3 regions of the Leuconostoc mesenteroides subsp. mesenteroides ATCC 8293 genome follow, and region 1 is predicted to be linked to each of the others. Evidence: predicted binding sites of a transcription regulator. Region 1 holds the regulator's gene; each other region holds the start of a gene.
The links. Region 1 encodes Rex, which represses fermentation and respiration genes when NADH is low (regulators of the CRP and FNR family bind a similar motif). Its sites were predicted from a motif close to TTGTGAANTANTTCACAA; they were not measured.
Positions count from the first base shown of each region.

Region 1 (5,725 bases):
ATTCGACGAGCAACAACTGAAGATATTGACTTGATATGGCATATAGCCGATGCTGCTTTTGGATCATCCCCTTGGCCCAAAAGCGTTTTTGAACATGATTTAGCTAGTCCCAGGACAGCTTATTTTATCGGGGATGGTGGCTTTGTTGGTGTCACGACAATACTTGATGAAGCTGAAATTGTTAGTGTTGCAGTACATCCTGATTATCAAAAACAAGGTGTGGCACAGAACATTTTTAAACATATTTTTAATATGAAGCAAGTCACTCGATTTTTGCTTGAAGTATCTGCACAAAATGGTGGCGCCCAAGCATTATATAGAAAGCTGGGATTTACAGAGTATTATCGTCGTGAAAAATATTATAGAAATGGTGATGATGCAATTATGATGGAGAAAAAAATTGACTAAAATAATTTCCTTTGAATCAAGTGCGGATGAAACAAGTGTCGCCATTGTTGAAGACGGTCACATTGTGCTAAGCAACAGTGTGGCTACCCAAATTAATTCACATCAACGCTTTGGTGGTATTGTTCCTGAAGTGGCCAGTAGACATCATATTGAATGGATTACTCGGGTACTAAATGATGCTTTAAACACGGCTCATGTAGAACCCAAAGCGCTTGATGCGGTTGCTGTGACATATGGGCCGGGACTAGTCGGCTCTTTATTAGTTGGTTTAATGGGGGCGAAAACATTTGCTCTGGCGCATGGTTTACCAGTTATTCCAGTTAATCACTTAGCAGGTCATATTGCGGCGGCAAATTTTAACAAGCCAATTAAATATCCAGCGATGGCATTAATGGTTTCTGGTGGACATACTGAACTTGTATTGATGCGTGAAGAAAACCAATTTGAAGTCATTGGCGAAACACGTGATGATGCAGCTGGAGAAAGCTTTGATAAAGTTGGGCGGCTATTAAATTTGCCGTATCCTGCTGGGAAGACAATTGATGAGATGGCTCATAGAGGCCAACCAACCATTAAATTTCCAACTGCCATGGCACATGAAGATAACTATGATTTTAGTTTTTCTGGTTTGAAGAGTGCGGTAATTAATTATGTGCATCACGCCAATCAAAAAGAGGAAACAATCAATCAGAATGATTTGGCGACTAGCTTTCAAAATGCTGTTGTTGATGCATTAATTGGTCGAACAAAACGAGCATTAGAAAATTTTCCTGTTAAAAGTTTTGTATTAGCTGGTGGTGTCGCCGCAAATTCTCAATTACGTGAAGAATTGACTATGCTATTAAACGATTTTCCAAAGACAGAATTTATCCCTGTTCCGATGCAGTATACAGGGGATAATGCAGCAATGATTGGTGCTGCGGGTTATTGGAATTACAAGAAAAATATTTTTGCTGATTTAGATTTAAACACGGATCCGGGATTGGATTTTGAATTGTTACAATCCTGACATCATTGTGAAAACATCACTATCTTTTGGTAAAACCTTTTTATATATGGTATACTAGTTATGCAAAAGTTCACAAGTTTAATTAATGGAGATAATTATGACTCAACAACCTAAAATACCGCGTGCAACTGCTAAGCGGCTACCTATATATTTTCGTTATCTAACATTTTTACATGATGCTGGCAAGGAACGGATTTCTTCCTCAGAGTTGAGTGAAGCTATTAAGTTCGATGCGGCAACAATTCGTCGAGATTTTTCATATTTTGGTGCGCTAGGTAAGCGTGGCTACGGTTATGATGTCAAAGCGCTTTTAGATTTTTTCGCCAATGTATTGGACCAAGACAGCTTAATTAATGTGGCTTTAATCGGTGCTGGTAATCTTGGACAAGCTTTATTAAACTTTAATTTCCATCAATCATCAAATATGCGTATTGCAGCAGCATTTGATGCAGACGAAAAGCGTACAGGCACAATTTTGTCAGGTGTGCCAATTTATTCAATGGAAGAGTTACAAGAGCAAATAACAGCACAACGTATCAATATTGCCATTCTAACGGTTCCACAAGGTGTTGCACAAGAAATTACCAACCAGTTAGTCGAAACGGGTGTCAAAGGTATTTTGAACTTTACACCAGTACGTGTGACTGTTCCAACTGGTGTTCGTGTGCAAAACGTTGACTTAACAAATGAATTACAGACGTTAGTTTATTTCATCGAAAACTACGGCTCAATTACGACAGGACTATAATTTCACATGACTATTTTAAATTTAGATGATTCCAAAAAAGTAACTGATTATCAGCAATTCGTTCGTGAAAATCCCCGTGGACAAGTAACACAAGATCCATTGTGGGGAGAGTTGAAATCTAACTGGGGACACATTTATGTTTACCACGAAACTGACGGAAAAATTGATGCCGCTATGTCCGTTTTAACCGTCGAAGCAGTACCAGGAAAACTATTAGCTTATGTTGGCCGAGGGCCAGTAGCTGATGTTGAGGACATTGACTTGATTAAGTCAATGATTAATGAAGCATTGACGGCTTTGCCAGATAATGTATTTTTGGTACGTATGGATCCTGAGGTGTCATATTCTGATGCATTAAATCAAAAGTATCTTGATGCTGGATTTAAAACAAGAAATAAACAAGTTAAGCATATGCATGGGAACATTCAACCACGTAAGAATGTTGTTTTGTACTATGATGGTCGCGGTGAAGGGGCTAAGCCCATTACAAATGAAGATGAGTTAATGCTTCATTTTAAGCCGAAAGTCAGAAATGATATTCGTCGTGCTTTTCGTGACGGGGTTACTGTTACAAGTGGTGATGGTGAAGAAGACATTCGCGCATTGTTTGATACATATGTGTCGATGGCGAAGAGCCATGGCATTACCCATCGACCAATTGACTATTTCTTACGAATGCAAAAATTATGGGCTGGTACGGGATTATTCCGTGTTTATCTAGCGCATTATGAAGATCAAGTTATTGCCAGTGGCCTTGGATTCTCTTATGGCGATGAGATTTGGTACATGTACGCTGGTTCATACCGTGAATTTGGAAAGCATAATGCGCCTGCTGCTATCCAATACGAAATGCTCAAATGGGGACTTGAATTAGGCAAAGTTGAGTACGATTTTGGTGGCATTGGTGAATTTGATAATTCAGATGGATTGTACAAATTTAAGCATGAATTTGCTTACCATGATCCCCATGCTGAGTACATTGGTGAACTAGATTGGGTAATTGATGAATCTGGTTATCAAGAATATCTTAAACAATTTGAATGAAATTAGCGCTTAACGGCGCTTTTTTGGTACAATTGAAAGATAGTATTTACGAGTAGGAGACAAGTAATGTCAATTAAATTAATTGCGTCGGACATGGATGGCACGTTTTTAACGGCAAATGATGAATATAGTCAAGCTAGATTTGAACGCGTTTTATCAATTATGGAGACACGCGATATGCGTTTTGTTGCGGCTTCAGGGCGTCAAGTTAAAAATCTACAACAATTGTTTGCCCCAACAATTAATAATGGCTTTGAAATGGATTTTGTTGGTTCCAATGGTGCAGTTGTATCAACATTTGAACAACAATTGTATTCAGTACATTTGTCAGCTAATCAATTAGAAAAGGTCATTGACTGGAATGCTAAAAATCCGGAGTCAGCGGAAAACATTATTATCATGACAGGTGATAAAGGAACATATGTGTCTAACCATGCGACAGGTCAAGTCGCGGAAATGGTTTTTCAATTTTATCCCAACGTCAAGCAAGTTGAAAAATTAATGCAAGTTGATGATCACATTTTGGGTATTACTTTTGTGTGGCCAAATAATGAAGTGCATCAACATGTGTCTGCGCTGAGAAATATTTTTGGCAACGAATTGCATGCAACTGGGTCAGGATTTGGCTCTGTTGATGTTTTAGGAAAAGGTGTGGATAAGGCAGCCGGACTACAAGTTTTGCAAGATTACTACAATGTTTTAGATAGTGAAGTAATGGTGTTTGGCGATAATGGCAATGATTTAGAGATGCTGACTAAATACGAAAATGGGTTCGTGATGCCTAATGCGGAGCCGTTTATGCAACAAAGAGTAACTAAAAAAGCCGTCGATGTGAACACAAACGATGGCGTTTTGAAGACAATTGAGCAATATTTAGGTATTTAAAAAAGCGGCTCACGTCGCTTTTTTTGGTGACCAGAATCGGTTAATCGCGATTGCTATGACCACACCGATGAAAGTATCAATGATACGATCAATGACATAAACTATGGTTGCACCAGCTGGAATGTTTAATGAAATCATTAATAAGGCAGCCATGGCCCCAATAACACCACTATTGTAGTTGAAGCCATCTAATAAAACAATTACAACAATAACAAGTAGAGGTAAAAGAATCATGGAAACCCAGGCAGCTTGATGTGTTTGTTGGTGAACAATGAAATAAAATAGCGCAAAAGCACCACCGACTGTGTTAGAAATCAACCGTACTTTGGCAAAGTTGAGCGTTTTATCCCAACTTTCTCGCAGTGCAAAAACTGCCGCTAAACACGCAACAAAAGGCGGACGATTAAAAAAATAAAATGACGTGATGATTAGCATAACGGCTAGAGCAGTCTTTAATGTACGTAATCCTAATCGAAACTTCCCGAATTGCATAAATTTCTCCAATTAATATTTTATTATTTTATCATAATTTTATGGTACTATCTAGTTATGAATATTATTTGGTTTCATGAAAGGATTTTACTATGTCTAACCCAACCTTAGATGTGCTTAATCAACATATGTCCATACGTTCCTTTACAGATGAAATGGTCTCTGATCAACAGGTTTCAGAAATTATTCGTGCGGCAACTGCTGGGCCTAATATGAATAATTACCAACCAGTAACTTTTATAGAAATTACATCACAAGATATAAAAGCTGATATTACCACTAAGGTAGGCATGAAATATATTGAAACTGCGGCAAGATACTTTGTTGTAACAGTTGACTACAATAAAGATTTAATAGGCTTAAACAATGAGCAGCGCCGCCAGGCAGAAGAGAACATACAGAGCTATGCATTACTTGAAGGTGGTATTGTGAGTGCCGGCATTGCTCTTGGACGGGCTCAAGTCGCTGCTGAATCGCTGGGATTAGGTAGTGTGACCATGGCTGGTGCATTAGGGGCCTTTGAAATTTACGAAGAGCATCTCAACTTGCCACGCTATGTGAAAGCAGTGATGGGCTTTTCAATTGGTCATCCGGCGGATAATCCTGGTATTAAGCCAAAACTTGGTGAAAGCGGATTTTTGATGAAAGATCGCTATAATCAAGTACAGCTAGAAGAGTCAGTTTCCGCGTATAATAAAGTGATGGTTGAATATTATGCGAATCGAGGTATTGAACGTTCTTGGACAGAAAACAATGCCCGAATGTTAACTCGTGAACGAAAAACAACACCATTATTGACGCAGTATGCTAAAGATAAAGGATTTAACCTAAAATAAAATTTTTTTGAATAAAAATGAAAGCGATTACATTATGACAATATTACATTTACAAGCAGAGTTACATGAAAAGATGTGGGGTGGAAACGCCTTGGAAGACTTTAATTATAAAATCCCGAGTGATCACACTGGGGAGGCTTGGACAATTGCTGCCCATAGCAATGGACAATCTACTGTAATTAACGGGAAATTAGCAGGTCAAGGATTGAGTCGAGTTTGGCAAGATCATCCAGAATTGTTTGGTGGTCATGGACGTGATGAAGCATTTCCACTATTAGTGAAAATTTTGGATGCCCATGAAAA
Region 1 covers NC_008531.1:1,741,736-1,747,460, reverse strand. Annotated here, with positions in the region: gene rimI (ribosomal protein S18-alanine N-acetyltransferase) at 1-20, shown strand, start outside; gene rimI (ribosomal protein S18-alanine N-acetyltransferase) at 1-408, shown strand, start outside; gene tsaD (tRNA (adenosine(37)-N6)-threonylcarbamoyltransferase complex transferase subunit TsaD) at 401-1,417, shown strand; gene LEUM_RS08650 (redox-sensing transcriptional repressor Rex) at 1,515-2,165, shown strand; gene LEUM_RS08645 (lipid II:glycine glycyltransferase FemX) at 2,172-3,209, shown strand; gene LEUM_RS08640 (HAD-IIB family hydrolase) at 3,276-4,094, shown strand; gene LEUM_RS08635 (FUSC family protein) at 4,104-4,586, opposite strand; gene LEUM_RS08630 (nitroreductase family protein) at 4,679-5,422, shown strand; gene LEUM_RS08625 (type I phosphomannose isomerase catalytic subunit) at 5,457-5,725, shown strand, end outside.

Region 2 (5,725 bases), 420 kb from region 1:
AAAACTTCTACCACTGGCAACAGTTGCAACACCGAACTTTTTTGAGGCACAATTGCTAACTGGACGTACTATTGATAATGAACAGCAACAGACAGCTGCTGCAAAAGATATTCAATCTCTGGGCGTTCAAAATGTTATTGTCAAAGGATGGCATAATCAAGATAACCAAAATGAGGTTGCTGACTATGTTCTTCTCGCGGATGGCTCTGATTTTTGGTTAAGGCACCCGTATTTTGATACTACACACATCAATGGTACTGGGGACACTTTAAGCGCTGCTATTGCTGCTGAAATTGCTAAGGGGAAAGACGTTGCAACGGCTATTCGCATTGCCCACGATGTGACGGCAACAGCGATTGAACATGAAATTGCTGTTGGACATAAGTTTGGACCAATTAATCACTGGGCAGCTCAAGACTATAATAAAAAAGAAGACAAATAGTTTGTCTTCTTTTTTATTATGATGCACCGGTGATATCACCATGAACAAGTCGTTTGAAAATATGACGATCCGCCCAAGCGATATTACGTCCCTGTAAAAGGAAGGACATGACAGTGCCAATACCGAGCGCTACGATTTGATGGCTAATGATGAGACAAATAATCGAAATACCAATTGCAACAGCGAAATTACTCATTTGAGCTTTACTAGCATTGCCACGGAAATAATCAAAGCGTAAGATATTCGTCAGGTCATCTAAGGGGTGAAGAATCCAATTAACACGCTGGTATATGGAAATAGCCACGCCAATTGTCCAAATACCAAACAAGTCAAGAGGAATACGCCACCACCAACTAAGTTGACGAATGCCCAGCGAGACAAAGTAATTGGCGAATACGCCAACTAAAATACTAAACGCCATACCGAAGAAAATATTGCCGAGTAATCGTAACCAATTGATACGCATGGCTAACCACATATTTAAGAATGCCACAGAAACAGCTGTAATAGCTAAAAAGATACTAATTTGCCAGCCAGTGGTGTTAGATAAGTTAGCGGCGCTTGCAGTCCATGGGGCCGAACCCATGGCGCTAGCCACACTTAATCCATTACCAAATGAGTTAATGATTAAAGAGATAAAAAAGAAACTAATTTTTTGTTTATATCCCAGTTGATAAAATTGACCATCTATATAGTACATTGTGTAATTTTTTCCTTAGTTGATTATCTTCTTATTATAGCATTAAGAAAGGTGCTTAAAGATAGTTTACAAAATCACAATTAAGGTATAGAATATATGCATTAGAAAATTGTGAGGAAAAAAACAATGTCAGAAAATAAAGTCGCTTTGGTAACTGGAGCTGGTCAAGGAATTGGACAGGCAATCGCAGAACGATTGTCAAAAGATGGGTTTAAGGTTGCCTTAGTTGGACGTCATATTGAAAAAGTACAAAAAGTAGCTGATGAAATTAATGAAAATGGTGGTGAAGCCATTGCTATTAAGGCTGATGTGGCTAAACGTGATGAAGTTTTTGCAGCCGTCAAAGAAACGAAAGAAAAGTTCAATGGTTTTGATGTGATTGTTAACAATGCGGGTGTTGCGCCTACGACACCAATCATGTCAGTAACGGAAGATGATATGAACTGGACATGGGGCATTAATGTTAATGGTATTGTCTGGGGAACACAAGCTGCGACAGAAGCCTTCAAGGAATTTGGTCATGGTGGCAAAATCATTAATGCAACATCGCAAGCTGGTGTGCAAGGAAATGCTAATTTGACTGCCTATGGATCAACAAAATTTGCCATTCGCGGTATTACACAAACAACAGCTAAAGAGTTAGCAGAATTTGGTATTACAGTAAATGCATTTGCGCCTGGAATTGTGAAAACACCGATGATGGAAGATATTGCTCATGAAGTAAGCGTGAACGCTGGTAAAGACGACGAATGGGGAATGGCACAATTTTCAGAAGGAATCACCTTAGGACGACTAAGTGAACCGGAAGATATAGCAAATGTGGTTTCCTTCTTGTCTAGCTCAGATTCAAACTATGTGACAGGCCAAACATTAATTGTTGATGGTGGTATGGTATTTAGTTAAATTCAATATATAACTTTAAATGCATCTCAATTTCTTTAATTGGGGTTTTTTTTTGTGCACTAATCTAAATATGTGATTTATTATACAATATATATATTATTATGTTAGCGCTAACAAAAGCTTTTAAATAAGGGTTTAAGAAACATATTCAAAAAAGGTTGCTTTTTAAAAAAGAATGATATATACTTATATTGTTAATAAATGAGCAAGTAAAGGAGCAAAGATTATGGCAGAAGCAATTGCAAAGAAACCCGCAAAAAGGGTTTTGACCCCTGAAGAAAAAGCGGAATTACAAACACAAGCTGAGAAGATGACTGAGGTATTGATTGAAAAATCACAAAAGGCATTGTCTGAATTTTCAACATTTTCGCAAGAACAAGTTGATAAAATTGTTGCAGCTATGGCCTTGGCAGGTTCTGAGAATTCACTTCTGTTAGCCCATGCTGCTCACGACGAGACTGGACGTGGGGTTGTGGAAGATAAGGATACGAAAAATCGTTTCGCCTCAGAATCAGTTTATAACGCTATTAAGTTTGATAAGACTGTGGGTGTTATTAGTGAAGACAAGATTCAAGGTAAGGTAGAATTAGCAGCCCCACTTGGTATTTTGGCTGGAATCGTCCCAACGACAAATCCAACGTCGACAACTATTTTCAAATCAATGTTGACAGCAAAGACACGTAACACAATTATCTTTGCTTTCCATCCCCAGGCTCAAAAAGCATCGGTTCTTGCTGCAAAAATTGTTTATGATGCTGCTGTTAAAGCAGGCGCACCGGAAAACTTTATCCAATGGATTGAAAAGCCTTCACTTTATGCAACAAGTGCGCTGATACAAAATCCTCACATTGCTTCAATTCTAGCTACTGGTGGGCCATCAATGGTTAATGCAGCTTTGAAGTCAGGAAATCCATCCATGGGTGTCGGTGCTGGAAACGGTGCAGTTTATATTGATGCAACTGTTGACACAGATCGTGCCGTGTCCGATTTGTTGTTATCAAAGCGTTTCGATAATGGCATGATTTGTGCCACAGAAAACTCAGCCGTTATTCAAGCACCAATCTATGACGAAATTTTAACTAAGTTACAAGAACAAGGTGCATACCTTGTTCCTAAGAAAGACTACAAAAAAATTGCTGATTATGTATTTAAGCCTAACGCAGAGGGATTTGGTATTGCTGGTCCTGTTGCTGGTATGTCAGGACGTTGGATTGCTGAGCAAGCAGGCGTAAAGATTCCTGATGGTAAAGATGTACTTTTGTTCGAATTAGATCAGAAGAACATAGGTGAAGCGTTATCTTCTGAAAAGTTATCGCCATTACTTTCAATTTATAAAGTTGAGAAGCGTGAAGAAGCTATTGAGACTGTTCAATCCTTGTTAAACTATCAAGGCGCGGGGCACAACGCAGCAATTCAAATTGGTTCACAAGATGATCCATTCATTAAAGAGTATGCTGACGCTATTGGTGCATCACGTATTTTGGTTAACCAACCTGACTCAATCGGTGGTGTTGGAGATATTTACACAGATGCTATGCGTCCATCGTTGACACTTGGTACCGGATCATGGGGGAAGAATTCATTGTCTCATAACTTATCAACATACGACTTACTTAATATTAAGACCGTGGCTCGCCGCCGTAATCGTCCTCAATGGGTTCGTTTACCTAAGGAAGTTTACTACGAAGCCAATGCCATTACTTACTTACAAGACTTGCCTACTATAAACCGTGCATTTATTGTCGCTGATCCTGGTATGGTTCAGTTCGGATTTGTTGGCAGAGTACTAGGTCAACTTGAGTTACGTCAAGAACAGGTTGAAACAAATATCTATGGTTCAGTTAAGCCTGACCCAACTTTGTCACAAGCTGTTGAAATTGCTCGCCAAATGGCAGACTTCAAACCAGATACAGTTATTTTACTTGGCGGTGGTTCGGCACTTGACGCTGGTAAAATTGGTCGGTTCTTGTACGAATACTCGACACGCCATGAAGGAATTTTAGAAGATGACGAGGCGATTAAAGATCTATTCTTAGAACTACAACAAAAGTTTATGGATATTCGTAAGCGAATCGTTAAGTTTTACCACGCACGTTTGACACAAATGGTTGCGATTCCAACAACTTCAGGTACTGGATCAGAAGTCACACCATTTGCCGTTATTACAGATGATGAAACACATGTAAAGTATCCACTAGCCGATTATGAATTGACACCGGAAGTTGCTATTGTTGATCCAGAATTTGTTATGACCGTACCACAACACACGGTATCTTGGTCAGGATTAGATGCTTTGTCACATGCTTTGGAATCGTATGTCTCAGTGATGGCTTCTGAATTCACACGTCCTTGGGCATTACAAGCTATTAAGTTGATTTTTGATAACTTAACAAATTCATACAATTATGATCCTAAACACCCAACTAAGGAAGGTCAGAATGCACGCACAAAGATGCACTATGCGTCAACATTGGCTGGTATGTCATTTGCGAATGCCTTCTTGGGACTTAACCACTCACTAGCACACAAAACTGGTGGAGAATTCGGACTACCTCACGGTATGGCAATCGCTATTGCAATGCCACATGTGATTAAGTTTAATGCGGTAACAGGAAATGTAAAGCGCACACCATACCCACGTTACGAAACCTATACAGCACAAAAAGATTATGCTGATATTGCACGTTACTTAGGTTTGAAAGGTGAAACAGATGCTGAATTGGTCGATGTATTGATTGCAGAAATCAAGAAGTTGGCTGCATCAGTGGGTGTCAATCAAACACTATCTGGCAACGGTGTTTCAAAGCATGACTTTGATACAAAGTTAGAAAAGATGATTGACTTAGTTTACAATGACCAATGCACGCCGGGAAACCCTCGCCAACCAAGCTTGGCAGAAATTCGTCAATTGTTGAAAGATCAGTTTTAAAAAAAGAGACCTTACAATTAAGTAAGGTCTTTTTATTTTTGACGTTTTGTTAATTTAACAACGCCCTCCCAACGGGCAGTTTGAGGGAACATGTCAATACTTTGAATGTAATCAACTTGGTAGGCTTTTGATAAATCAACCAAATCACGAGCCAAAGTTGAGGCGTTACATGAAATGTACACAAACTTTTCAGGTTGTGTGCGCAAAATTTCTCGACGCAGTGCAGTGTCTAAACCTGTGCGTGGTGGATCAACAACTAATGCATCAGCTATCCATCCTTCTGATTGCCATTTAGGAAACAGTTTTTCAGCCGTACCCACTTCATAGTGAGCATTACTAATATGATTTAAAGTAGCATTTTGATTAGCATCATCAACTGCTTCGGGGATAATTTCCATACCACGAACTTCGCCAGCCTTGTCAGCTAAGGACAGACCAATTGTACCTACACCAGCATATGCATCGACTAGTTTATCAGCGTGCGTCAAATCAAGTGCTGCCAAGGCTTGGTTATAAACTACGGACATTTGCGTATGATTTAACTGCATGAAAGCACGTGGTGATAATTGGAATGTTTTCCCGAGAACCTTTTCTTCGATGTAGTCCTTACCCCAAAGCTTAAGTGTCTCTTCGCCCCAAACGAGGCTAGTACGACCAGGATTATAATTTTGAAAAATACCAGTAACTTCTGGTAGGGCCTGATTGATTGCTTCAATCAGTGCGGTATCTCCTGGGAATCCATCTGTGTTTG
Region 2 covers NC_008531.1:125,118-130,842, forward strand. Annotated here, with positions in the region: gene thiD (bifunctional hydroxymethylpyrimidine kinase/phosphomethylpyrimidine kinase) at 1-442, shown strand, start outside; gene LEUM_RS00685 (DUF6198 family protein) at 459-1,142, opposite strand; gene LEUM_RS00690 ((S)-acetoin forming diacetyl reductase) at 1,269-2,045, shown strand; gene adhE (bifunctional acetaldehyde-CoA/alcohol dehydrogenase) at 2,272-4,974, shown strand; gene rlmD (23S rRNA (uracil(1939)-C(5))-methyltransferase RlmD) at 5,007-5,725, opposite strand, start outside.
Region 2: the regulator Rex is predicted to act here: its motif matches at 1,205-1,222, upstream of LEUM_RS00690 ((S)-acetoin forming diacetyl reductase).

Region 3 (5,725 bases), 150 kb from region 1:
TCATTCATATCTTGGAAGGCAACTGTCTCAACAATTGGCTTAACTTTTCCTTCAGCACCAAATTGGAAAGCTTCCTTTAGGTCTGCACGTGTTCCAACCAATGAACCGCGAACTTCAATACCATCAAGGACTGTTTTAGCAATATTCAAAGCCATATCACCTTGTGGCAAAGCAACGGCTACAAGCTTGCCCATTGGACGAAGCACATTCACAGCCTGGGAGAATGCAGCATCGTTAACAGCTGTCACTTGAGCATTGTGAACGCCGCCAGTTAATTCATTCACCTTAGCTACAACATCTTCCTTCTTACGATTAACTAGTACTTCCGCTCCATTAGCTTTTGCGGCTGCTAATTTATCATCGTTTCCATCAATAACTGCAACGTGAGCACCGAAAACACTGTGTGCATATTGAACAGCCAAATTACCTAGACCACCAGCACCGTGAACTGACACCCACTCACCAGGCTTAGTTTCACCGACTTTCAAGGCTTTGTACATTGTAACACCAGCACAAGTAATTGATGTCGCTTCAACAGGGTCTAAGCCTTCTGGTACTTTAACTGCATACTTAGCATTTACAACAACTTGTTGTGACATTGCGCCATCAATTGTGTAACCAGAATTACGCACCTTACGGCAGAACGTTTCGTTTCCTGAGACACAGTAATCACAAACGCCACAAGCGTCATAGAACCAGGCAATTGAAACACGGTCACCGACTTTAAGGTAATCGCTAGCACCTTCACCTAATTTAGACACGCGTCCAACACCTTCATGTCCAATAACTCGACCAAAATTACCGTTACGTTCACCGATCTTGTTAGGGTCACCGAAATCGCCGTTAGCACAGTGCAAATCAGTGTGACAAAGGCCAACGTATTCAACATCAACCAATGCATCTCCAAATGCTAACGCACGTGGCTGCCAATCCTCGATCAAATCAACATAACCATCATTTACGTTACGAACAACTGCTGCTTTCATTTTTAACCTCTTTCTTGTATGTGAACTTATTTACAATTAATTTTACCGCTTTTTGTCATATTTGTAAAGTATTATTTACTACGCATCTCCTTCTGTTAGTGACTCGTTTCACATAAATACCCAAAAGAAAAAGAACATTATCATTAAATGTTCCTTTTAATTTTATTGAATTATTGGTCAGTATTTAATTTTTTAAATCCAGGAATTGTTAACATAAAAATTAAACTAATGACGTACATTAACGATAAACTCAGCATCACGGCTGCCACACTATAATTGTCCATAATCCAACCAATCACAACTGATGAAAAGGCACCAATAGCACGGCCAGATCCCATCAAGGTATTGGCTGCAGTTGCTCGAATTTCCGAAGGATACAATTGACTAATAACTGCGCCAAATCCACCATACATGCCGTTAGAGAAAAATCCAACTAATGCACCTAAAATTGTTAATGTCCACATATTATATGCAAATGTAAAGACATAAATCATAAGCGCTGAAGCTACTAAGAATATAGCAAACGCGCGTCGGGGACCTATGGTGTCTAGAATCGTACCAAAAGTAAGCATACCAACCGCCATACCAATAATAATAGGTATCATACCAAGATTGACGTATCCTGCTGTAATTGTTTCTGTGATACCCAATTGCTTCCGCATAATTGTTGGCAACCAGTTCATCAATCCGTAATAGCCCGATGTTTGAATAGTCAACATCACAATTAACACAAAAGAAGTATAAGCGCGTTTGGGGGTATTGGCAATCGTTTTAAAACTAAATTTCTTTTTACCAGTCTTGTAGTCAGCCTGCAGTTGCTCAAATTCAGGTGTTTCTTTTAAGTGTCGTCTCACAATGTATACAACGATTAGTGGCAAAAATCCTAACATAAACAAACCACGCCAACCAAAGAAAGGCATAATTAATGTTGCTAAAATTGCCGCGAGTATGGCACCCACTTGTCCGCCAATTGCAGTAATAGAGCTCATACGGCCTACACGACTAGCTCTAAAGCTCTCAGCAATCAATGCCATACTTACACCATACTCACCACCAGTTCCCATCCCCAGAAGGAAACGAGCTGCATAAATCGTGTGCGTGTTATCCAAAAATGCCAAGATAACTGTCGCAAAGGTCACGAGCATAATAGTATAAGACAATACTTTAACACGACCGATACGGTCAGCTAAAATACCAAACAAGAGACTTCCTAATAGTGCTCCCCAGTTTGACATTGCTGCAATAATTCCACCCTGTGCACCAGTAATGTGTAGTTCGGCAATCATAGGCGCCAATGCGAAAGATAGGAATGTTGCGTCCATATGATCCAAAGTAAACCCTAGGGTTGTTGATCCAAGAACCACCTTTTGTTCGCTGGTCATTTGAGCACCAGTCTCTACCTGATCTTGCTGCATTACGTTTTCGGACTGACTAATTGTCATATATTGTTTTCCTCCAAAATGTCTGCTCACTGGCAAACGTTATTTTGTCCGTTAATTATTAAACCATATATACAGTAATTAATCAATCAAACGTTTAACAATTTTTAAATTATTGTACAAAAAAAGCGCTCTCGCGCTATTTTTGAAATTACTTTTCCGAAATTGAAGCGATTCCAGGCAATTCCTTACCTTCAAGGTATTCAAGTGAAGCACCACCACCAGTTGAAATGTGGGTCAACTTGTCGGCAACACCCAATTGTTGTACCGCAGCAGTTGAATCACCACCACCAACGATTGTTGTACCACCATTTTCAGTCACTTTAACCAATTCTTCACCAATTGCCAAAGTACCCTTTGCAAAATTAGACATTTCGAACACACCCATAGGTCCGTTCCAAACAACAGTCTTTGCATCAGACAATGTGTCTTGCAACAACTTAACAGACTTAGGACCAATATCTAGACCCATGTAGCCGTCAGGAATACCATCTTCAGCATCAACAACTTCAGTCTTTGCATCATTTGAAAATGCGTCAGCAGCAATTGAATCAATTGGCAAAACCAACTTGTCGCCAGCTTCTGCCATCAATTCCTTAGCCAATTCAACTTTATCAGCTTCAAACAATGAATTACCAATCTTGTTACCCTTAGCAGCATCGAATGTATAGGCCATTCCACCACCAACGATAACCTTATCAGCCTTGTTCAATAATGACTTTACGATTTCAATTTTATCAGAAACCTTTGCACCACCGATAATAGCAACGAAAGGACGAACTGGGTTCGCAACAGCATCACCCAAGAACTTGATTTCTTTTTCCATCAAGAAGCCAGCAGCTGCTTGTGAAACATTTGAAGCAATACCTACGTTTGAAGCGTGGGCACGGTGAGCTGTACCAAAGGCATCGTTGATGAACAAATCATCACCCAATGATGCCCAATACTTACCCAATTCAGGATTGTTCTTTGATTCGTTTTTGACCACTTCACCATCAACAACGTCTTCAAAACGTGTGTTTTCAACCATCAAAACTTCACCATCTTGCAAAGCGTTGATTGCTGATTCTAATTCTTCACCGCGAGTTTGTGGCACGAACTTAACGTCCTTACCCAATAATTCACCCAAGCGTGCGGCAACTGGTGCTAATGACAATTCTTTCTTATCGTCTTCAGACTTAATACGTCCCAAATGAGAGAACAAAATTGCGCGACCATTGTTTTCCAAAACATACTTGATTGTTGGCAAAGCTGCCACAATACGGTTATCGTTTCCGATAACGCCTGCCTTGATAGGCACGTTGAAATCAACGCGCATCAATACTTTCTTACCTGAAAGTTCCAAATCTGAAACAGTCAATTTAGCCATGATAGCCTCCAAATTTTTATAGTTACAAGTCTATTATAAAACAAAATTTTGTCTTTGTGTTGTTCGCGTGTGAGAAACTGCACGATTAATTTCGACGGTGAACCTTTTTCATAGGCAATCCCGTCATCCGTAATTTCAAATAATTTTTTTGGTCCACCAAAATCCGTGTTATTTCATGTTGATTATCTTTTAAAATAGCGGTTAATTGACTCCAAATATCTCTTTTTTCGTTTGATAATTCGTCAAGAATTGTTAACGTTGTTCGCTTAGGTACGTAGCTCATTTCTCTTTGCAACTGCGTAACATTATAATCATTTCCAGCATATTTACTTAACGTGTTCATGATATATTTTTCAGCACTAGCATATTTTTGACCAGCAACATAAACAAAATTGCGTTTACCTTCAAAATAATAATCACTGACCACCACTTCAGGATGACCAAAATAAAAATCGGATTCTAATAACTTTCCTTCGCTAAAATATTGTTTTGCAAATAAACGTCCATCCCGTAAATAAATATCTTTATAGTCTATTTTACCATCTGAATCCTGCCAAACAACTGCCTGCACGATTCGTTTAGAATCACCAAACCAACGTACAGTTGCTAGCTGTTGCCCACGACTAACGATACTTTTAGTCCAGTCTTTGTTAATAATCAATTGCGCTTCGTTGGGCACTGGCAATTCACCCCACCAGATGCCTTTGGTTTCATCAATCTCACTTAAATAAGACTGCGCATATATATCAAACACCCTATGAGGATTTAGACCAAGTTTTTTAATGAGATGCGCTGCATCTTCATGTGGTGTAGCCAACCACAATTCATCACTATTACCGGACTTTACTTGCTCTATTTGCCAAGCAACTCCCTTTAAATTGGTTTCTGTGAGGGAATTGATAATCTCTATCTTCATATTAGCACCTCACATATCTTTTGCCACTGATCAGCGATGTTATTTGTCTGATATTCCTGTGCCTTTTTGTGAGCACCAACAGATAAGTGATCATAATTATCGAAAATACGTCGCATCGCATCAGCAAGATTGGAAATATTAGCACGCTCTTGCGCTTTGTCTCTGTCAAAATCAGCTAGACACCCATTCACTCCCTCACACACAAGCTCTTGGGCACCATATAAGTTAGCATAGGTGGCTATCGGTAAAGCGTCCCCAATGGCTTCAATATACGTTAATCCGAACCCCTCAGAATAAGAGGCTGATACAAATGCATCATATTTTTGAAAATCATGAATAATGTCTTGGCTCAAACCTTTTAAATGCACACTAAATTGCAAGTCTAATTCCGCTATTGCTCTTTGTATATTTTCTTTTTCGTTTCCTGAACCGTAGATGGCTAACGTGACATCCATCCCCTCATCGCGTAATTTTTTAATCGCTTTTATGATTTGTAGTATATTTTTTTCTGGATGTAAGCGTGAGGCGGTGACGAAATTAGCTGTACCGCCGTGCCAGCGACGTGGATTTTCTAATTTAGCTACCCCACCGACCGGTACTGCACAAATTTTATCTGCGCCTCGCATATTCATTTGAGTAAGTTGTTTTTTTATCATCTCAGCTTGCAATTCTGTAGCTGTTACGACTAAGTCCATATCATCCAGATGATCAAACATATATTGATAATAATTGTTCCATAAAGGGTGCCCACCTTGATAGGTTACTAGGTGTTCAGCATGAATCATATCCACAATTTTCAAGGGTAATCCAATGCGCTTTAATCGTACTAATGATTCTTCGCACGCTGTCCCACGATCTAAAAAATAAATATTTTTTTGAAAAATATGTTGCATTTCTATAAAAAAGAAATCAATTAATGCTTCTTTTGTTGAAAAAACATAATTTTTACCACGAAAATTACGTAGATGAATATTTGTAGCAATTTTTCCACGTGAACCACTATCTCGATAGTGCC
Region 3 covers NC_008531.1:1,887,469-1,893,193, forward strand. Annotated here, with positions in the region: gene adhP (alcohol dehydrogenase AdhP) at 1-986, opposite strand, end outside; gene LEUM_RS09345 (MFS transporter) at 1,157-2,428, opposite strand; gene LEUM_RS09350 (phosphoglycerate kinase) at 2,577-3,794, opposite strand; gene LEUM_RS09355 (glycosyl transferase) at 3,880-4,710, opposite strand; gene LEUM_RS09360 (glycosyltransferase) at 4,707-5,725, opposite strand, start outside.
Region 3: the regulator Rex is predicted to act here: its motif matches at 1,005-1,022, upstream of adhP (alcohol dehydrogenase AdhP).